Regions from separate parts of the Sphingomonas sediminicola genome, predicted to be linked through region 4. Evidence: predicted binding sites of a transcription regulator. Region 4 holds the regulator's gene; each other region holds the start of a gene.
The links. Region 4 encodes LexA, which represses DNA repair genes until DNA is damaged. Its sites were predicted from a motif close to GTTCCNCNCTTGTTCT; they were not measured.
Positions count from the first base shown of each region.

Region 1 (5,370 bases), 1.1 Mb from region 4:
CTTGGAGCGGAGGTAGTAGAGCGACTTGATGCCGAGCTCCCATGCGCGGAAGTGGAGCATCAGAAGGTCCCACTTGTCGCAGTCGGCCGGGATGAACAGGTTCAGCGACTGAGCCTGGTCGATGAAGGGCGTGCGGTCGCCCGCAAGCTCGAGCAGCCAGCGCTGATCGATCTCAAAGCTGGTCTTGAACACGTCCTTTTCTTCCTGGGTCAGGAAGTCGAGGTGCTGCACCGAACCGCCCTGCTCGAGGATCGAGTTCCACACCTTGTCGGTGTCTTTGGCCTTGTCCTTGAGCAGCTTTTCGAGGTGCGGGTTGCGGATCGAGAAGGAGCCAGACAGCGTCTTGTGCGTGTAGACGTTGGCCGGGATGGGCTCGATGCAGGCCGAGGTGCCGCCGCAGATGATCGAGATCGACGCGGTCGGAGCGATCGCCATCTTGCAGCTGAAGCGCTCCATCACGCCCATGTCGGCGGCGTCCGGGCACGGCCCGCGCTCCTTTGCGAGCATCATCGAGGCTTCGTCGACCTGCGCCCGGATGTGCTTGAAGATCTTCATGTTCCACGACTTCGCCATCGCACCCTCGAACGGGATGCCGCGTGCCTGGAGGAAGGAGTGGAAGCCCATGACGCCGAGGCCGACCGAGCGCTCGCGGTCCGCCGAATATTTGGCGCGAGCCATCTCGTCCGGTGCGCGAGCGATGTAGTCGCTGAGCACGTTGTCGAGGAAGCGCATCACGTCCTCGATGAAGGTCTTGTCGCCCTTCCACTCGTCCCAGGTCTCGAGGTTGAGCGAGCTCAAGCAGCAGACGGCGGTGCGATCGACGCCCAAGTGATCCTTGCCGGTCGGAAGCGTGATTTCCGAGCAGAGGTTCGAGGTCGTGACCTTGAGGCCGAGATCGCGGTGATGCTTCGGCATCGTCTTGTTCACCGCGTCGATGAAGATGATGTACGGCTCGCCCGTCGCAAGGCGGGTCTCGACCAGCTTCTGGAACAAGCTGCGTGCATCGACCTTGCCGCGGACGCTGCCGTCCTTCGGCGACTTGAGCTCGAACTCGGCCCCCTCGCGCACGGCTTCCATGAACTCGTCGGTGACGAGCACGCCGTGGTGCAGGTTCAATGCCTTGCGGTTGAAGTCGCCCGAGGGCTTACGGATCTCAAGGAATTCCTCGATCTCCGGGTGATTGATGTCGAGGTAGCAGGCCGCCGAACCGCGACGCAGCGAGCCCTGCGAAATCGCGAGCGTCAGGCTGTCCATGACGCGGACGAACGGGATGATTCCGCTGGTCTTGCCATTGAGGCCGACCGGCTCGCCGATACCGCGGACGCTGCCCCAATAGGTTCCGATTCCGCCGCCTTTGGAGGCCAGCCAGACGTTCTCGTTCCAGGTTCCGACGATGCCGTCGAGGCTGTCGGAAACGCTGTTGAGGTAGCAGCTGATCGGAAGGCCGCGGCCGGTGCCGCCGTTCGACAGCACGGGCGTTGCCGGCATGAACCAGAGCTTGGAGATGTAATCGTAGATGCGCTGCGCATGGGCGGCGTCATCCGCATAGGCGGCCGCGACGCGCGCGAAGAGATCCTGGTTGCCCTCGCCCGGGAGCAAATAGCGGTCCTTCAACGTCTCCTTGCCGAACTCGGTCAGCAAGGCGTCGCGGGACTCGTCGGTGGTCACCTCGAAGGCACGAGCGTCGACGGTCTTGCTGGTGCGGACTGCAGTCGCCGTGTCGTCGCTCGGGACTTCTGAACCGGTTGAAAAATCCATTACGCTTCCCCGTCCGCTATCGATCTCCGGAGAGATCGCCTGTTCCCCAAATGTTCGACTCGGAGCCATGCCCGGCGCCATAGCCTTTTTCGGCGCTGCGAGGGGCTTTTTCACGCCCGTCCCCTGTGGAAATCGGGGACGAGTCGGGTCGGTCACCGGAATAGCAGATTCCGCCTCCGAACACCAGTAATTGCGTGCACCCCCTGCCTCGCTACAACCTATAGTGCCCCAACTGTCGTGAGACGCAAGCGGGTAAATTCGATGTGAAGCAAATATCCTGTGGATGAGTCTTCGCCGCAACGATCGTCCCGCAATGAGTCATTGTGGATGCCTGCCTCCCACTCATTGCGGACAGGCACCCTTGTGTAAGTGTTCCCCTTTCGAGGGGGCGACAATGCTCAACAGACGTAACGTTCTCGCCGCCGGTATTGTCTTGCCGATGGCAACCCATGCGTTGAGATGGCGCCGCGTCTGAACGCGCGGGCTATCTAGCGTTCGAACTCCAGCACGTCGGTCGGAGCGCCCTTCATCCTGAGCATCTTGCGCGTGAGCGTGAGGTGCTTTCCGTCGGCCGAAACGGTGGCTGTCGAATGCACCGATGGCTTGCCCTTGAGCCGGGAGCTGGCCCTGAACTCGCGGTCACTTACGACCCTCAGCATGATGCGATCGGCATTGGGGTTTCCGACCATCGGATACCACTTGCCGTCATAGCCCGCGGTGTAGCTGAAATTGAGCTCCTTGCCCGCCGCGTCCTTGGAGCTGGACTTCATCGTCACCTTCTTGCCGGAGATGTCGTAAGTCCGGGTCTCGCTCGCTTCCTTCGCGGAAGAAGCGAACTTCGACTTCGCCGCGTCCAGGTGCCAGGTGCCGTTCCACAACTTGGCATTCGGCTCCGCCGCGCTCGCGCCCTGCGGGACGGCAAGCGCGAAGCTCGCAAAGATCAGTGCGAATTTCGATGGTGCGTTCATGGCCTAACTCCTTCTCAGGATCACAGGCCGCCGCCCGACTCAAAGCGGTGACGAAGCGATATACGCTCATTGGATATGCCAAGAACGCGGTTTCTTTCGCTTCGCCTGGAACCGCCGCAACGAGGCGTCAGCCGAGGGCCCGGAACCTATCGTCCGGAGCCGAGCACCCACTTGTCGAAGACGGCCTGAATATCGAGCGGAAGACCCCTGCCCAGCCGAACCTTGCCCTGCAGAAGCTCCTCGGTTTCCAGCGGTAACGGCTGATCGAACGCAATGCCGCATTCGCCGTGATCGGACCAGGCGACGGATCCGAACGCCTGCACCGTCTCTATGGCAACCATCAGGTCTTCGCCCATTCTCGGCAGGTCCGGGCCGCGCAGCCTCACCCGCTCGATGAAACATCCGCGACAATCGCGGATCGAGAACGCGTGCATGTCGTAAAGACAGCCATCAAGGGTGCCGTGGACCTTGCCGCGGAGAGGCGGCCGCCACCCTTGCACTTACAGAACGCAATCATAACCGGATCCCATCAGGGTCCCCCGGCTGGTTGGATTGTGACGATCCGAACGCGCTTAACGGTCATTTCTCATTGTCGGCGTCAGCCTCAGATCGTTGAACTGTCGCAACGAGGTGGTTAGCTGATGGCGTGAAGCCCAAGCTCCTGACGACCCTCCGCGACTACAGCTGGCGCTTTTTCGTCGGCGATGCGCTGGCGGGGGTCACGGTGGCGCTGGTCGCACTTCCGCTGAGCATCGCCATCGCCATCGCGTCCGGCGCCGATCCGAAGGCCGGGCTGGTTACTGCGATTGTCGCCGGCCTGCTGATTTCGCTGCTGGGCGGGAGCAGGGTTCAGATCGGCGGCCCGACGGGTGCGTTCATCGTCGTCGTCTATGGCGTCATCGAGCAGCACGGGTTCGACGGCCTGCTCCTGGCGACGCTGATGGCCGGCCTGATCCTGGTCGCCGGCGGTCTTTTGCGGGCGGGGCGATTCATCACGCTGGTGCCGGAGCCTGTGATCGAGGGCTTTACCGTCGGGATCGCGATCATCATTGCGGTCAGCCAGTTCAAGGACCTGCTCGGGCTTTCGTCGATCAAGGCGTCGGCCGACCTGGTCGAGGCGCTGCCGGCGCTCTGGGCGGCGCGCGAGACGATCAACCCGCTGGCGGTCGGCGTGGGCCTTTTTTCAGTGGCGGGAATCGCATTGCTCCGCCGAATCGCGCCCTGGTTTCCGGGATCACTGCTGGTGATCGGCGCCGCGTCGGCGGCGGTGGCTCTGTTGATGCTGCCGGTCGATACGATCTACTCGCGCTTCGGTGCGCTTCCGACGGGCCTGCCGATGCCGTCGCTGCCGCACGTCAGCATCGCGCGGATCAGCGCCCTGCTGCCCTCGGCGTTCGTCATCGCCTTCCTCGCCGCGGTCGAATCCCTGCTGTCCGCGATCGTCGCGGACCGGATGATAGGGGGGAAGCATCGCTCAAATGCCGAGCTCCTGGCGCAGGGCGTCGCGAACATTGCCTCGCCCCTGTTCGGAGGTTTGCCCGCCACTGGCGCAATCGCCCGGACCGCGACCAACGTGCGGGCCGGCGGCAAGACGCCCGTCGCGGGGATCGTGCACGCGCTGGTCATCCTGCTCATCACATTGGGAGCGGGCTGGCTGACCGGCTATCTGGCGATGCCGGCGCTGGCGGGGCTGCTGATCGTGACCGCGTGGGTTATGAGCGAGCCGCATCGCTGGGGCGAGCGGATACGGTTGCGAGCGGGCGACCGGACCTTGCTGTTCCTGACGATGCTCCTGACGATCGCCACAGACCTGACAATTGCGATTGCGGTGGGCACGGTCGCTGGCCTCGCACTGCGCCTCATCCGGAAGGACGTCGAGCCGGAGGAATGGACACCGGCCGACCGGTCACAGCTTTGATCGTAATGTTCGCTTTTGACCCACTGCGGACACTCGGCACTACCTTGAAGCGAGGATCTGTCGAACCTCTTCAAAGGGAGCCGCGACGAAACTCACGTTGTGAAACGCTTCGCGCGAAATCGAATCGGCTACAGCTTGAGCGTCTTTGCCGATGGCTCCGAAAACTACGATCCGCGTGTTGTGATCTTCCATTGGGAGGCGCCCGTCATCCTTGGCTTCTTTCACCACACCTTGGTCCTTGCCGGGCTTAAGGCCGCTCACGGGAATATTTCGCGCGCCTGGGATCGTCTCTGTGGCGAATTGTGATGATTCGCGCGCGTCTACCCATACGGCAGTGGGATCGCTCCGGATGTACTGAAGCGCCGACACTTCGGTTTGCATCGCAGCACCAGCGAGCGCTCGCCAGCCCGGTGCACCAAGCTGATACCGGCGAACATTGGTGTACCCAGCCTCGGCGAGTTCGGCCGCGAGGCGTTTGGACTTCCCGCAGAACGGGCCGTTACAATACAACACAAGTGGGCGGTCCTTCACCCCCTTTAGCAACCGTCCGACTTCCACGACGTCAGAGACGTAGATGGGCGGGACGACCAGGCTGCGGCGCCACGTTCTGAGCGCCGGGAATATGGCTTATTGAATATTCTAGTGGTGGCCGCGCATCGATCAGCACTCCACTGCGGCTATCGATGAACCGGCGCAGTTCGTTCGTGGAAATATCAGCGGTCTTCT
Region 1 covers NZ_CP178916.1:29,824-35,193, forward strand. Annotated here, with positions in the region: gene ACMC5O_RS00195 (ribonucleoside-diphosphate reductase subunit alpha) at 1-1,758, opposite strand, end outside; gene ACMC5O_RS00200 (hypothetical protein) at 2,247-2,726, opposite strand; gene ACMC5O_RS00205 (hypothetical protein) at 2,873-3,160, opposite strand; gene ACMC5O_RS00210 (SulP family inorganic anion transporter) at 3,373-4,644, shown strand; gene ACMC5O_RS00215 (rhodanese-like domain-containing protein) at 4,684-5,175, opposite strand; gene ACMC5O_RS00220 (rhodanese-like domain-containing protein) at 5,207-5,370, opposite strand, start outside.
Region 1: a site for LexA is predicted at 1,800-1,815, ahead of ACMC5O_RS00195 (ribonucleoside-diphosphate reductase subunit alpha). Genes of this name have one in related genera too.

Region 2 (5,370 bases), 360 kb from region 4:
TGTCGATGGCGTGGCGCGATGGTGCTGGCTGCGCTGCGGGTGTGGCCACGCTGGCCGGGACGGCCGCCGTGGAGGTGCAGCGCGCCGGACTTCGCAATGACATGCTCCTTTGGCGCTATCCAAATCCACCCTCTGCGGATCCCATGGCACTTGCCATTCAGGGAATTTCGGGAGTCACCGGCGAGCGCCTGACGAGGGCAGGAGTCCTTGCGGCTCTCGTCGACGGAGAAGGGCGAGTCCTCGCCGCGAACAAGCTGTTTGCAGACCGGGCAATACCTGCCGGGCACGCCGACGAATGTCCTCGCTTTTCGGAGCTCGTACATGTCGCCGAGGATGGGATGTTCCACCTGTCGGCCGAGGGCGAGGCCGGTAGCGAGCTGCGCGCGGTACATGTGCCCGTGAATCCGGCAAACCCGACCGGGACGGGGACCTTCCTGCTGTTCGATGGATCGGAAACCTCGAGCAGCTCATCGAATCTTCAGGCCCTGCTCGACATGATGCCGATCGGGCTCGCTCTGGTCGATCGTGACGGCCGCTTCCTCACAATGAACCAGGCCTTCCGGACCGCGGCTGGCATGAAGGGCAAGGCAGTCTATCCCGGCGACCTTGTCGCGAAGGAGGACAAGGCTGCGGTCGCGGACGCGGTTCGCCGCAACGCGCGAGGCCCGGCAATGTCCGGCGACATCGCCGTCCGCCTTACCCGTGATCCGAAGGAACCGGTCGCGCTGACAATTGCAGGATTGCGCGGGCTGGGCGATGCAGCGGTCTTGCTCCTGCTCAAGGACAATAGCGAGGAAGCGAAGCTCAAGCGACAGATCGCCCAGGCGACCAAGATGCAGGCAGTCGGTCAGCTCGCGGGCGGCGTGGCGCACGACTTCAACAACATCCTGACTGCCATCATCGGCCATTGCGACCTGATGCTGATGCGGCACACGCCGGGTGACAGCGACTACGACGACATCCAGCAGATCAAGTCGAACTCGAACCGCGCCGCCGGCCTGACCCGCCAGCTGCTTGCCTTCTCTCGCCAGCAGACCCTCCGTCCGCAGGTGTTGCAGCTTCCGGACGTTGTCTCCGAGGTTTCGCACCTTCTGAAGCGCCTTCTCGGCGAGACAGTCGTCCTGGTCGTGAAACACGGCCGCAATCTCGGCTCGATCCGCGCCGATCCGGGCCAGCTCGAGCAGGTCATCATCAATCTTGCGGTGAACGCGCGTGACGCCATGGCGTCAAAGGGGGGCGGGACCGTAACCATCCAGACTTATGCGGTGCGCGCCGACCAGGTCGCCGAGCTCGGATCGGAGATCCTTCCGATCGCCGATTATACGGCGCTGTCGGTGAGCGACACTGGCTGTGGGATTCCGGCGAACGTCCTCGGTAAGGTGTTCGAGCCGTTCTTTACGACCAAGGAGGTCGGAAAGGGGACCGGCCTCGGCTTGTCTACCGTGTACGGTATCGTGAAGCAGTCAGGCGGCTTCATTTTCGCGGACTCGAAAGTGGACGAGGGAACGCGCTTCATCATCTATCTCCCGGTCCATCAGGCGGAGGAGCCGGCGAAGGCGCGACGCGAGACCAAGGGCGGCGACAACGAGCTTTGGGGCACGGGCACGGTCCTGCTGGTCGAGGACGAGCCGATGGTCCGGACGGTCGCCGAGAGGGCGCTCACCCGGCACGGCTATTCGGTCGTCACCGCCAACAATGGCCAGGAAGCTCTCGAGATTCTCGATCGCGGCGATGAGTTCGCGCTGCTGATCAGCGACGTGGTCATGCCGGAAATGGACGGGCCGACGATGGTGCGCGAAGCGCGGAAATCCCGCCCCGACCTACCGGTGCTGTTCATGTCCGGCTACGCCGAGGAACAGCTTCGCAAATCGATCGATATCGACAAGGTCGCCTTCTTGCCCAAACCCTTCTCAGTCCAGGAACTGGCCGAGGCGGCCCGAAAGGCCCTTACGCCTGTTCAATGAATTAGGGCTATGCTGAAGCGAAGGCCCACAGTATCCGAGGCAATATGGGGCAGCGTAGTATCCTGGTTGTTGAGGACGAGCCGCTAATTGCGATGATGCTCGAGGATTTCCTTGAGTCGCTCGGCCATTCCGTCACCGCGACATGCGAATCCGTGCAGGACGCAATGGCAGAAGCCGACAAGGGCGGTTTCGACATCGCCATTCTCGATGTCAATCTGAAGGGTGAGAGCGTCTGGCCAGTCGCCCAACGGCTTCGTGACATGCAAATCCCGTTTGTGCTTGCGACTGGTGGCCACGTGGATCCGCCGCCGGCCCAGTTCGCCAACGTGCCCGTGATTGAGAAGCCTTACACCGTGGATCGCGTAACGCCCGCCCTGGATGCTGCGTTCGCGCTTTGAAGTTGCGAGCCACGGCGGCTTGCTCTTCCCGATTTCAATGCCCTGATCATCCTTTGACTTTCCGGTCACCCGTTCCCCTCTTGTTCTCATAGAACAAAGCATGTACGAAAAGATTATGGCGGTGGGGCTCGGCCGCCCGTTGACGAGAGGATGAATAGCATGGCAGCGCAGCTCAAGGTCATCGGAAGCGGATTGGAAGTACCCGGAATGGATAGGCAAAAGGCTCTTGAGGCGGCGCTCGCGCAGATCGATCGCGCCTTCGGCAAGGGCTCGGCGATGAAGCTCGGCAGCCGCGAGAAGATCGAGATCGACACGATCTCGACCGGCAGCCTTGGTCTCGACATCGCGCTTGGCGTTGGCGGTCTTCCGCGCGGACGCGTTGTGGAAATCTATGGCCCGGAAAGCTCGGGCAAGACGACGCTCGCTTTGCATGCGATTGCCGAAGCACAGCGCACCGGCGGAACTGCAGCCTTTGTGGACGCCGAGCATGCGCTCGATCCGGCTTACGCGAAGAAACTCGGTGTCGACATCGACGAGTTGATCGTCTCGCAGCCCGATACGGGCGAGCAGGCGCTCGAGATTGTCGACACTTTGGTCCGTTCGAACGCGATCGACGTGCTGGTCGTGGACTCGGTTGCTGCGCTCGTCCCGAGGGCGGAAATCGAGGGCGAGATGGGCGACAGTCACGTCGGCCTGCAGGCTCGCCTGATGAGCCAGGCGCTGCGCAAGCTGACTGGCTCGATCAGCCGCTCGCGTTGCCTGGTGATCTTCATCAACCAGGTCCGCATGAAGATCGGCGTCATGTACGGCAATCCGGAGACGACAACCGGCGGCAACGCGTTGAAGTTCTACGCTTCGGTCCGCCTCGACATTCGTCGCACCGGACAGATCAAGGATCGCGACGACATCGTCGGCAACACGACCCGCGTGAAAGTGGTGAAGAACAAGGTCGCTCCACCGTTCAAGCAGGTCGAGTTCGACATCATGTACGGTGAGGGCGTGTCAAAGGTGGGCGAGATCCTCGATCTCGGCGTCAAGGCCGGCCTGATCGAGAAGTCGGGTGCCTGGTTCAGCTACGACTCGATTCGCATCGGGCAAGGCCGGGAGAACGCCAAGGTCTATCTCAAGGAAAACCCGGAGATCGCCGACCGCATCGATCGTGCAATTCGCGGAAAGACCGATGAAGTCGGCGAAGCGTTGATGGTGGGTCCGTCGGCTGACGACGACATCGCCGCCGAGTAATTCAACTGATTAGGCTTCCGCGGCGGCGTGCGGTTCAATCTGCTCGCCGACCGCGGACGGTCCCGCAAAGAGCCGTTTCGGCTCTGTCAGCACAATGATGATCAAGGCAGTGATTGCGCAGGCCGTCATGCCCCAGAGGAACGGACGGACTGTGCCGTCGAACGCCTGTCCGATTGCATAGCCGATGATCGCGGCACCGACCGTACCGACGACTCCCTGAACCGACGAAGCCGTTCCTGCGATTTCAGCCATCCGGTCCATCGCCAGCGTGCTGAGATTGGACGATGCAAACGAAAAGCAGACCATCGTCAGACCCTGCAGGATGATGAAGACCAGCAGGCTCTCCAGCCCGGCACTGACCGCCACAGCATGAGTGATCGCGACGACGGCGAACGCCACCGTCGCGCAATGGCCGACCCGCCTCAATCCAAAGCGCCCAACTACGCGCGCGTTCGTCCAAGAGGCGAGGGCCATCGGCGCAGCGATCGCACCGAAGGCCAGCCCAAGGATTTCGGGCCTTCCGAAGGCGTCGGCGATAATCTGTTGAATGGAGCTGATGTAGGCGACCAGGGCTCCGAAAGTGGCGGTCAGCGCCAGCGTGTATCCGCGCGACAACGGCTCCTTGACGCTCGCGACGACCGCGCTGGCAATTTCGGAAGGAGCGAGATTACGGCGATATTCGGGATGCAGGGTCTCCGGAAGCCGAAGCCAGGACCAGGTAAGCATGACGAGGCCGTAGCAGGAGAGCACGAGGAAGATGGCTCGCCACGGCGCGACAAGCAGGATCAATTGCCCGATGCTGGGCGCGAGCACCGGGACGACCATGAAGACCATGAACACGAGGCTCATGATCCGCGCCATGGCTTCGCCTTCGAACAGGTCTCTAACCATTGCGACGACCAGCACCCGGGTAACCGCAGCTGACGCGCCCATCGCCACCCGCCCGGCGATGAGGAGAGGGAAACTTCCCGCAATGGCGCAGAGGCCGGCGAAGAGAATGTAAAGCGATACGCCGGCGGCCAGGATCGGCTTTCGTCCGTACCGGTCGGCGAGAGGGCCCCACAGAAGCTGTGTCGATGCGAAGCCCAGGAAGTAGGCCACGACCACCAGCTGCTGGTCGTTCTCGCGAGCGATGTTCAACGATTTGCCGATCTCCGGGAGCGCCGGAATCATTGCGTCGATGGCAAAGGCATTCAGAGCCATCAACCCTGCGAGGAGCGCAATCGTCTCGCGCGGTCCAGGCCGTGGCCCGGAACCGGGCAAATGTCGCAAGTCTATCGGCATCTTCGCCTGCTGGCCTAAGCATGAAGCGCGTGCAACAGTCGTTGCAGCGAAAAGGGGCGAGAAATGCTTGAAACGACCTTGAGCCGTCGTGGATTGATGATGAGCGCGGGCGCGATTGTGGCGTCCGCCGCAATTCCACCGAGGATCGCAGCTGCCGCCCAGGACGAGCTCGGTCCGGTCAAATTGCCGCCGCCGATTTCAAACGAGGAACGGCTGGCGCGCTTGGCCAGGGCTCGCGACCTCATGCAGCGCAACGGCATTGGCGCAGTGCTCGTCGAGTCCGGACCGAGCCTCGATTATTACACGGGCATCCAGTGGTGGCGGAGCGAACGCCTGACGGGCGCAGTCATCCCGGCCCAGGGCGATCCGATAATCGTCACGCCCTTCTTCGAGGGGCCGACGATCAGGGAAATGCTCGTCGTTCCCGCCGAGGTCCGGACATGGCAGGAAGATGAGGAACCGCTCAAGTTCGTCGCCGATTT
Region 2 covers NZ_CP178916.1:802,353-807,722, forward strand. Annotated here, with positions in the region: gene ACMC5O_RS04270 (response regulator) at 1-1,964, shown strand, start outside; gene ACMC5O_RS04275 (response regulator) at 2,009-2,362, shown strand; gene recA (recombinase RecA) at 2,522-3,604, shown strand; gene ACMC5O_RS04285 (multidrug effflux MFS transporter) at 3,614-4,888, opposite strand; gene ACMC5O_RS04290 (M24 family metallopeptidase) at 4,952-5,370, shown strand, end outside.
Region 2: a site for LexA is predicted at 2,434-2,449, ahead of recA (recombinase RecA). Genes of this name have one in related genera too.

Region 3 (5,370 bases), 1.1 Mb from region 4:
ACGCATACCTCATCTGGGGCGACCAGCAGTTCAACCTGACATTCATGGGGAGAACACTGCCGTCGAGCTGGCTCATCACCCTGGACGCAATTCTAAGCTTCTCGATGCTCGTGGCTGTCGCCGCTTTCTGGAAGTGGTGGAGTTTCAAGCGCCGCGAGCCCGACGAAATCAGCAAGATGATCATCGGCAGCCTGTTCACGATCGCCGGCGGCCTGTGCCTGTTCATGGCAGCCCTGACACAACCCGAAGGCGGGAAAATCGGCCTCTTTTGGCCCGTGATGTTTCACCTGATGAACAGCATCGGCTTCGCGCATATCCTGCCGATCAGTCTTGCGCTGTTCACCAAAATCGCGCCCAAGCAGATTACGGCCACGGTGATCGGACTGTACTATCTGTCCTTCTTCGCTGCGAACAAGGCCGTCGGCTATGTCGGCGGCCTCTATTCCAGCCTGCCGACCACGACCTTCTGGCTGCTTCATATAGCGAGCGCGGCCTTCGGCCTCGTCGCTTTCATCGTCTTCAAGATGATGATCGGAAAGAGGATGACGGGTGGAGCGCCGGCCAGCGCGACGGCGTGAAGCCTGAGGACGCGCTTCCCGACGATCTCGCCGGCGAGAGCCGCTTCCAGCTGCTGACCCGGCTGGGCTTCGCCGGGCGGGGCCTGCTGTACATCATCATCGGCCTGCTGGTGATCTTCGCGGGCCGCACCGAAGACCTGACCGGAGCGCTCGAGTATCTTGGCCACGGCGTCGGCAAACTGCTTCTGGCCGTGCTCGTCGTCGGCACGGCCGTGTATGGGCTCTGGAGGCTCACTGACGCCGTGTTCGGGATCGAGAGCGGGAGGCATCACTGGAAGGCCTGGCGCAAGCGTGTCGCTGCCGGGACAAGCGGAATCATCTACTCCTTCCTCGCCTACAAGGCGGTCCGCATCCTCTTCTCCCAGCGAGTGAGCGGGAACGACGCGCAGCAGCACGCGGCCGATGCTTTCGATCTTCCGGGCGGCGAGATAATAGTCCTGATCGCCGCGGCAATTCTCTTCGGCGCGGGCATCGTCCAGCTGGTCAAGGCAGCGAAGTGCAGCTTCCTTGCACGTCTCGACTGCGACGATCGCCAGAAGGTCTGGATCCGATGGCTGGGCCGAATCGGTTATGCGGCGCGCGGGATTATCTTCCTGGTTGTCGCCTGGCAGCTCGAACAATCGGCCATCCATCGCCGGGCATCGGAAGCAGGCGGGCTGGAACAGGCGCTGGATTTCTTCTCGCCAACGGTTCGAGGCTGGGTCGCGGCGGGCCTGATGCTGTTCGGCTTCCTCAGCCTCGTCGAGGCTCGCTTCCGCCGAATTCACCGGCCTCCGCCGGTCGATCGAGTCGCAGATGGTCTGAAAGACGCAGTCCGCCGCTGATCCGCGCCAGGCCGACTCCCTTCATCGACCGACAGCGAAGCTTCGTCGAAGCCGAGGTCCGGTGGTCGAAAACGACTCCGGCTCCGGCGAAATCGCAATGCGGGACCCACCAAGGCAGTTCATCCCACCGCCGTCCACAAGCGGACAGATGGGATGGCAACAATGCGAAAGAGTAGAATTCTTTCCACGTTGGCAGCCGCCTCGGTAGCAACCGCGGGCCTGTTCCTGCCATTTGCGTCAGCCACGGCGAAGGACCGACCCGTGCTCGTCACGGCTCCGTCCGACCTTGTCGTGCGTCATGTGAGCTATTCGGACCTCGACCTCGCCGCGCCGGCGGGAAAGGCGGCCCTTTACGACAGGGTCGGCTTCGCGATCGGCGACGTGTGCACTGAGGCGAACCATTTCGACAATGGGAGCTTCGCCTTCAAGTCCGGCCTGAAGCAATGCTCGAACGTCGCCTGGAGCGACGCTCGCCCGCAGATCGCTCGTGCCGTGGAAAGGGCGACGGGCACGTCTTCCATCGCCGCCGCTGCGATCACGATCTCGACGGCGCGTTGACCGGCTGCGCAGGGCGTGGCTCCGGCGCCTCGGAGCCACGCTCGAGCGATACCGCTAAACGCCTGTATGGACAGGAGAAGTCTTAGAACATATTGAGAACGAATGGCCCAACTGGACCTGCAGTCGAAGCTCGCGATTCTCGCCGATGCGGCCAAATATGACGCATCCTGTGCGTCTTCGGGATCGTCAAGACGCGACAGCCGCGGCGGCAAGGGGCTGGGCTCGACGGAGGGGATGGGCATCTGCCACGCTTACGCGCCGGACGGCCGCTGCATCTCCCTGCTAAAGATCCTGCTGACCAACAGCTGCATCTTCGACTGCGCCTATTGCATCAACCGCAAGAGCTCGAATGTCCGACGGGCGCGCTTCACCATCGAGGAGGTCGTCCGACTCACGCTCGAGTTCTACAAGCGCAATTACATCGAAGGACTGTTTCTCTCCTCCGGCATCATCCGCTCGTCCAATTATACAATGGAGCAACTGGTCGAGGTCGCGCGGTCACTGCGCGAAGAGCATGACTTCCGCGGCTACATCCACCTCAAGACCATTCCCGACGCAGATCCGGAGTTGCTGAGTCAGGCCGGGCTTTTCGCCGATCGCGTTTCGATCAATATCGAGCTTCCCACCGAAAGCGGGCTTCAGCGCCTTGCGCCTGAAAAGGATGGCGGCCGGATCGAAAGCGCGATGCGGGACACGCGCGCAGCCATCGACGACGGCGCAGACGCCAAGTCGAAATACAAGTCCGCTCCACTTTACGCTCCGGCCGGCCAATCGACCCAGATGATCGTCGGTGCCGACACGGCCAGCGACGGCGACATCATCGTTCGGGCGAGCGCGCTCTACGACCGCTTCCGACTGCGGCGCGTTTATTATTCGGCCTTTTCACCGATCCCGGATGCGAGCGCCGTGCTTCCACTGAAGCGCCCGCCGCTGATGCGTGAGCATCGGCTTTACCAGTCCGATTGGCTGATGCGCTTCTACGGCTTCAAGCCGGCGGAGGTGGCAGGCGCCGCCGACGCAAGTGGCATGCTTCCGTTGGACATCGATCCCAAGCTCGCCTGGGCGCTCAAGTTCCGGGAGAGCTTCCCGGTAGACGTAAACCGGGCACCGAAGGAACAGCTTCTGCGTGTGCCCGGCCTTGGCACCAAGGCGGTCGACCGGATCCTGTCCTCGCGGCGCTGGCGGAATCTTCGGCTCGCCGATGTTGCACGACTGACGCTTTCGATCGCCAAGGTTCGGCCCTTCATTACCACCGCGGATTGGATCCCGACCCTCATGACCGACCGAGCCGACCTGAAGGCGCTGGTCGCGCCAAGACAGCAGCAGCTGGAACTGTTCGCTGCCTGAAGTTCTATTCTGGGATAAGCCCCGTATCGGTCAGCCAGCGGCGGCGCGTGGCGAAGGCAAACAGCCGATTGATCACCGGGTTCGACCAGCCGCTGTTGGTCGCGAAATCGCGGGTCAGTGTGTCGTGGTGGAGTTGATGGGCCCGCGGGGTCATCAACAGGCCGACAGCCCGCATCGCTCGGACGATCGCAGGATTGTCCTCGCGGTGCAGCGTGCCGTGGAAATATTGGGCGAACGTGCCGCCAATGATCAGGACGACCGCTCCGAACGTGAACCAGCCGGACAGCGGCAGCAGCAGAGCCGTCAGATTGAGCGCAAGCGATGCTGGGAGCGCCACGAAGATGATGGTCGACCCGATCTGCATCAGCATCGGTCGTCGGCCCAGGGCCTCTGGCCGCGGATGGTGGTTCTTGAAATCGTAGACCAGCTTTTCGAGTGGCCCGATCTTCCGCCAAATGCTGTCCCTCAAAGAGAGATAGTCCTCGGATTCACGCGACCCCGGGTAGAAATACAGACGGTCGAGGCCAATACCCGGCGTGCACGGTCGGTAGTCCATGTACATGTGCGTGAGGCCCGACAGCAGGTCGGCGACATACCAGGCGGCGAGAGCAGCCGGAGCCCACAGCCAGTCCGGCGCTCCGGCGAGCCACAGGTTGAACGCCATCGACGCCAGGAACAGGGCCGTCACCGGCCAAGGCGCTGCCTTCATCATTGCTCTGCGTTAAAGCCTTTGAACTCTTTGGGAAACCCGAACCGGGCGCAACTCGCCGCGGTTAACTCGGTTAACGTCTGACGTGTTGCAAGAAGGACCCATGATCGACGCGCATCGCGTCACCCTGGCCTCGGAGGACGACTTCGACGGCTGGCGCGATGCCGCCCGCGACCTCGCCGAGGCAGGCGTCCCGCCGGACGCAATCGTCTGGCGCGTGGACGGATCGGAAGACGACCTTTTCGCCAAAGAGGCTCGGCAGCCGACCGGCGCCAGCTTTCCCGTTCCACGGCCCTTCATCGACCTCGCGAAGAGCGTCGTCTGCCACACCGACCCCGAACGGTTCGCTTTGCTCTACGCAATGCTCTGGAAATTGCGCTCCAACCGCCATGCCATGGAAGATCGCGCGGATCCGCTGGTCGACCGGCTCGAGAATTTGGCCAAGGAAGTCCGCCGCGACGTGCACAAAATGCACGCTTTCGTCCGCTTCCGGGTGGTCGAGCAGCCCGACGGAATGACGCGCTTCATCGCCTTCTTCGAGCCCGACCATCACATCGTCCGGCACGCCGCCGGCTTCTTCGTACGCCGCTTCACAAACATGCGGTGGTCGATCCTGACGCCCGAGCTTTCGATCCATTGGGACGGCGAAACGCTTTCTGAAGGTCCTGGCACGACGCGCGCGGAGGCGCCCGGCGGCGATCCGCTCGAGGCGATGTGGACGACCTATTATGCCTCCATCTTCAATCCGGCACGCCTGAAGGTCGGCGCAATGCTGAAGGAGATGCCGAAGAAATACTGGCGCAACATGCCGGAGACCTCACTCGTTCAGCCTTTGATTGCGAGCGCTCGCAATCGGGAGTTGGAAATGATCGACCGGGCAGCGGCCAAGGAAGGCCTCAGAGAAGCGCTGGAAGCGGAACGGCGGATTGAGCCAGGCGGAAACCTGCGCAAGTCCTGGGAGGCCCTGTTCAAGGAGGCGCGCGGGTGCACCCGATGCGACCTCTACAAGCGCGCCAACCAGACAGTGTTCGGCGAGGGCCCGCTCGACGCGTCCATCATGTTCGTGGGCGAGCAGCCCGGGGACCAGGAGGACGTCGCCGGACGCCCGTTCGTCGGACCGGCCGGCCAGGTTTTTGACGAGGCCTTGGAGAGAGCAGGGATCCCGCGTTCGGAAGTCTACGTCACCAATGCGGTCAAGCATTTCAAGTTCGAGCAGCGCGGCAAGAAACGCATCCACAGCAAACCCAATGCGGGCGAGATCGAAGCTTGCCGCTGGTGGATCGACCAGGAGCGCTCGCTGATCCGCCCGCCGGTCACCGTCGCGTTGGGAGCGACCGCTGCCCGCTCGATCCTC
Region 3 covers NZ_CP178916.1:107,095-112,464, reverse strand. Annotated here, with positions in the region: gene ACMC5O_RS00585 (peptide MFS transporter) at 1-578, shown strand, start outside; gene ACMC5O_RS00580 (DUF1206 domain-containing protein) at 575-1,402, shown strand; gene ACMC5O_RS00575 (UrcA family protein) at 1,592-1,960, shown strand; gene ACMC5O_RS00570 (putative DNA modification/repair radical SAM protein) at 2,063-3,307, shown strand; gene ACMC5O_RS00565 (fatty acid desaturase CarF family protein) at 3,312-4,019, opposite strand; gene ACMC5O_RS00560 (UdgX family uracil-DNA binding protein) at 4,120-5,370, shown strand, end outside.
Region 3: a site for LexA is predicted at 2,045-2,060, ahead of ACMC5O_RS00570 (putative DNA modification/repair radical SAM protein). Genes of this name have one in related genera too.

Region 4 (5,370 bases):
TCGCTCATTCGTTCGGCTCCAATATTTGATCTTCAATTCGCGCCAGGCTTTCGCCCTTACCGAGCAGCGCCAGCACGTCAAAAATTCCCGGGCTTGTGGTCCGGCCGGTCAACGCGGCACGCAGCGGCTGGGCAAGCTTTCCGAGCTTCACGCCCTGCGCTTCAGCCACCTCGCGCACAGACTGCTCGAGCGCGTCATGGTTCCATTCGACGGTTCCGAGCGCCTTGTGCGCGTGCGTAAGAAGCGCGCGGCTTTCCGGCGTCAGCAATGCGGACGCGGCCTCGTCGACGTCGAGGGGTCGCCTTGAAAAAAGGAAACGGGCGCCTTCCGCGAGCTGGTTCAGGTCGTGCGCTCGCGCCTTCAGCTCCGGCATTGCGCGCTGGAGAAGGCCCTTCTGCCCGGCGTCTAGGCCGAGCTTGGGAGCGACGAGCTCAGCGAGCCGCGCATCGTCCGCCTCGCGTATGTAGTGCCCGTTGAGGTTCTCGAGCTTCTTGAAGTCGAATCGCGACGGCGACTTGCCAACGTGGGCGAGGTCGAACCATTCGATCGCCTGCTCGCGGCTGATGATCTCGTCGTCACCATGGCCCCAGCCGAGGCGGAGCAGGTAATTTGATACCGCTTCCGGGAGCAGGCCCAGTTCGTCCCGGTAGGCGTCGACTCCCAAGGCGCCGTGACGCTTCGAAAGCTTCGCTCCGTCCTGACCGTGGATCAGCGGGACGTGTGCGTAGATCGGCTCGGGCCAACCCATCGCGCGGATGATGGCGAGCTGACGGAAAGCGTTATTGAGGTGATCGTCGCCGCGGATGACGTGGGTAACGCCCATGTCATGGTCGTCGACAACGACGGCCAGCATGTAGGTGGGTGTTCCGTCGGAACGGAGCAGGACGAAATCGTCGAGCTCCACATTCTGCACTGCAACACGGCCCTGGACCTTGTCCTCGATCACCGTCTCGCCGTCTCGAGGCGCCTTAAGGCGGATGACAAAGGGCTTGTCGCCCTGATCGTCGGTCACGTCGCGCCATGGACTTTCGATGCGGAAAGGACGGCGCTCCGCCTGTGCTTTCTCGCGCTGAGCTGCGAGCTCCTCCTGCGTCATGTAGCAGCGATAGGCATGCCCGCGCTCAAGAAGCTTGTGGGCGACCTCGGCATGGCGAGACCAGAACTGCGACTGGTAATATTCGTGGCCGTCCCAATCGAGGTCCAGCCAGCGCATCCCGTCCAGGATCGCGTCGATCGCCTCCGTGGTCGAACGCGCCTTGTCCGTATCTTCGATGCGCAACAGGAACTTGCCGCCGTGATGGCGGGCAAAGAGCCAGTTAAACAATGCGGTGCGCGCTCCGCCGATGTGCAGGAAGCCGGTCGGCGACGGGGCAAAGCGGGTGACTACAGAACTGCTTGCGCTCAAGCGCGCTTTCCTCTTTTTTCAATTGTGCAATGCAACGGACGAGCGCCCCTAACATAGCGGGTGCGCTTCTTCCACAGCGCGCTCGGGGCTATTGGACGGTACGTTTTCACGCAACGCGCGATGCTCGCATTAGACGAATTAGCGAGGACGGGCGCGAATATCGGCTTCTGGCAATGCGCTCGATGGCGCGGATCGACTGGCAGTCGCTCGTGAAAGCCTGTGCGGATGCCGACATCGTGGTGTCCGAGCGCTGGTTAGCCAAGGCCTGTGCACCCCGTTGGCTTAAGCTAGACCGCAAGGCGCTCGAGCAAACTGGCGGCGTCGCTATCCGCCTTGGGCAATACTCTCGCGTTGACAAGGTGTCCGAACATCTTGGCCGACATCCGTGGGCACTGACGCCGAAAGGAAAATCGGCTATGCCGCTTGGCCTCGTAAAGGGGAGACGGTGAATGCCTCAGTATGTAATTGAGCGGGACATGCCCGGCGTTGGGTCACTCGGGCAAAATGAACTCAAGGGCGCATCGCAGACCAGCTGTTCAGTGCTTCGTGAGCTTGGGCCGGAAATCCAGTGGGTGCAGAGCTACGTGACCGACGACAAGATCTACTGCATCTATCGGGCGCCCAACGAAGACATCATTCGCGAGCATGCTCAGCGTGGCGGCTTCCCGGCGAACAAGATCAGCCAGGTAAGGAACATGATCGATCCGACTACGGCGGAGTAGGGCGTCCTTACTCTTCCGCGGATTGCCAGACGGCGAGCTCGCTTCCTGACGGGTCGATGAAGTGAAATCGACGGCCGCCCGGGAACGAGAAAATCGGCTTCGCGATGATTCCGCCGGCTTTGGTGACAGCGTCGAACACTGCTTCGAGATCGTTGACGCGGATGACGGGGAGTGGCGCAGCAAGCGCTTCCTCCCGCTGCCCGTTCAACCCGACGTCTACGTCGCCAGTTGTCATCGCCGAATAGTCAGGGCCGAAATCGGTGAAGCTCCAGCCGAACGCCCTGGAGTAGAAGCCCCGCGTCAGCTCGTGCGCGGTCACGCTCGGCAATTCGACATAATCGATGCGTGGTCCGGCCATTCTCAATAGCGACGGATCAGGCCCGCCAGGCGACCCTGGATTGCGACACGGCTCTCGTCGTAACGCTGAGCCTCGTAGCGGGCGTTCGCCGGATCCAGTCGGACGGTCCTTCCTTCGCGCCGATAAGTTTTCAGCGTGGCTTCTTCATTGTCGATCAGCGCCACCACGATCTCACCATCACGTGCCGTGTCGGCCTTGCGGATGAGGGCGAAGTCGCCGTCGAGAATGCCTTCCTCGACCATCGAGTCACCGGAAACCTCGAGCGCATAATGTTCCCCCGGGCCGAGCAAGGCAGCGGGAACGGCAAATCCGTCCGTGCCCTGCAAGGCCTCGATTGGCGTTCCGGCAGCAATGCGGCCATGCAAGGGAATTTCGATCGTGTCGTTCGCCGCGGCGGGAACGACCGGACGCGGCACTGCGGGAGCAGGAGCAGCGGATTCCGGAAGCTTCAGCACCTCGAGCGCCCTCGCCCGATTGGGCAGCCGCCGAATGAATCCACGCTCCTCCAGCGCAGAGATCAGCCGATGCACGCCCGACTTGGACTTGAGGTCCAGCGCCTCGCGCATTTCATCGAAGCTTGGCGAAACCCCTGATTCATTCAGCCGCTGGTTGATGAACAGGAGCAATTCGTGCTGCTTGGCGGTGAGCATGTTGCTGCCAATCCCCCGTTAGAACATACGGGGAACGTGTAGGCAACAAAATGCCGCCAGTCAAGCGGCGCCCGGCCTTAGCTTCCGATGCCCGAAATGCGCGCCTTCGCGGCCTGGATGGCCTTTTCATTCCGCTTCACGCCAATCATGCCGCGCATCGCATTGAGGAACTGCTGGCCATATTCCTGCGAGAGCGGATCCGACATCTGCTGCTGGGTCTGACCGATGATGCTCGGTTGGTTCAGCGCATTGCCCGGGATGACCCTGTTCACCTTGACGACGTAAAAGCCCTCGCCCTGGCTGCCCGCCACCATGCGCGCTTTCCCTTGGCCGAGGCTGAACAGCATCGCGATCGGCGCCGGAACATTGCCTTGGAACTGGCTCAGCTGAATCCTGCGCGCGCTTACCGGTTCGACCCGGACCTGGGCTGAGCCCTTCGCAGCTTCGGTCAGCGCAACAGTGCCCGCCTTGTTGGCGATGTTCTGTGCCAGCTGCTGGGCGCGCTTCGAGGCCTGGCTGGCGATCCAATCCTCCGTGACTTTCTCGCGGATGCTCGCAAGCGGGGCGGGGGCCGCCGCAATGATGCGCGCCGGCGCGACCAGCACGTAGCCGGCATTGTTCGGCAGAGGATCCACGACCGGGGCGTCGTTCTCCGCAAGCTCGAAGCCACCCTTGAGCGCAGGGGCAAGATCGGCAGGCAGGCGATAATTCGGATCGGTCCGCGACGTTCCGCTACTGGTGAGGGGCGGGGTCTCGATCGGGGTGAGCTTTGCCGCGGCCGCCGCCTCGCTGAAGCTCGAACCTTCGTCGATCGCATTCTGCACAGTGTCGACGAGCGATTCAATCGCTTCCTTGCGTTTGTCGGCGACGAGCTTGGCGGAAATCTCCGCCCGAGCCGCATCGAGCGACTTGCCGCCTTCACGCAAGATGTCGTCGACCTTTATGACCCGCCATCCGAGATCGGTGTTCACCGGTCCGATGACCGCGCCCTTGCTGGCGGCGTAGGCGGCGTTGGCAATCTGCGATCCGGCAAGCTCGGTCAGCTCGGCCTTGGTCTGCGGGCCCACCGAAATGTCCTCGGCGCTCAGTCCGGCTGGAGCTGCCGCAGCGACGAAGCTCTGACCGCTTTTTACCCGCTGGGCGATCGCGTTGGCGACCGTCTGCGTTGGAACGACGGCCTGCGTGATGACCCTTGATTCCTTGGCTGCATAGGTCGGCTGGTTCGCCTTGTAATAGTCGGCGATTTCCTTGTCAGTCGGCTGGACGTTCGCGACCTGCTCGGGCCCGATCTTGGCAATCCGGATGATGCGTTGCTCGGGGACCATATAACGCCGCTGGTTCGCGGCGTAGTACGCCTGGATATCCCCCGGCGTGGGGTTCAGCCCGGCGCGGAATGCCGCAGTCGGAACGAACGCAACCTCGCCTTGGCGAGCCTCGAGCAGGATCGATGCGTAGGGCGTCGCCATGCCAACCGGAGCACGTGCGTTCACAACGGCCGGAGCGATCAACAACTGCTGGAGAAGGCCGTTGCGAACGATCATCCGAACTTCCTCGTCGGTGATCCGCTGTTGCTGGAGGAAGGAACGGTAGGATTGCTCGCTGAACTGTCCGTTCAGACCTTTGGCTCCTGGGATATTCGCAATTTGCGCATCGACGAGGCGCTTCGACAGGTTGAGCCCCAGCTTGGCGGCAAATGCCTCAAGCGTCTTCGCGTCGACAAGCGCGCTAAGCAGCTGGTCGAAATCGCCCATGATGGTCGGGTAATCTGCCTCGGGATTCTGCTGCCTGGCTTGCGAGAGCCGGCGCTCCATCGCCTTGCTGATTTCCCGGTCGGTGACCTTGTCGGAGCCGACCTTGACCAGTGTGTCGCTGCTGCCGCCGAAACCGCCGCCCGAAAGCACGCTCTGGATGTCGCCCATGGCGAAACCGACGAGGATCAGAATCAAGATAATCGCCATGATGGCGGTGCCGACGGTCGACTTTGACAGCCGGCGGAATGAAGCAAGCATTGAGGTCTCGCCTGAGGCCGATGTGGAAGTGCCGCTTTAGGTGCGGCTTTCCAGACCATCAAGCGTCGCTTCCCACAAGCTTTCGCCGCCGCTAGGTGCGACGGCTCGCAAGAAGGGGTGATGAATGGCTCGGCGGAAGTATGTCGTTGGCAATTGGAAGATGCATGGCGTCTCGGCCGACATCTTGGAGATTTCGGGCATTGCATCGGCTGCAGCCGAATCATCA
Region 4 covers NZ_CP178916.1:1,165,693-1,171,062, reverse strand. Annotated here, with positions in the region: gene ACMC5O_RS06090 (citrate synthase) at 1-8, opposite strand, end outside; gene gltX (glutamate--tRNA ligase) at 5-1,405, opposite strand; gene ACMC5O_RS06080 (DUF4242 domain-containing protein) at 1,855-2,127, shown strand; gene ACMC5O_RS06075 (VOC family protein) at 2,135-2,485, opposite strand; gene lexA (transcriptional repressor LexA) at 2,488-3,135, opposite strand; gene ACMC5O_RS06065 (peptidylprolyl isomerase) at 3,213-5,144, opposite strand; gene tpiA (triose-phosphate isomerase) at 5,269-5,370, shown strand, end outside.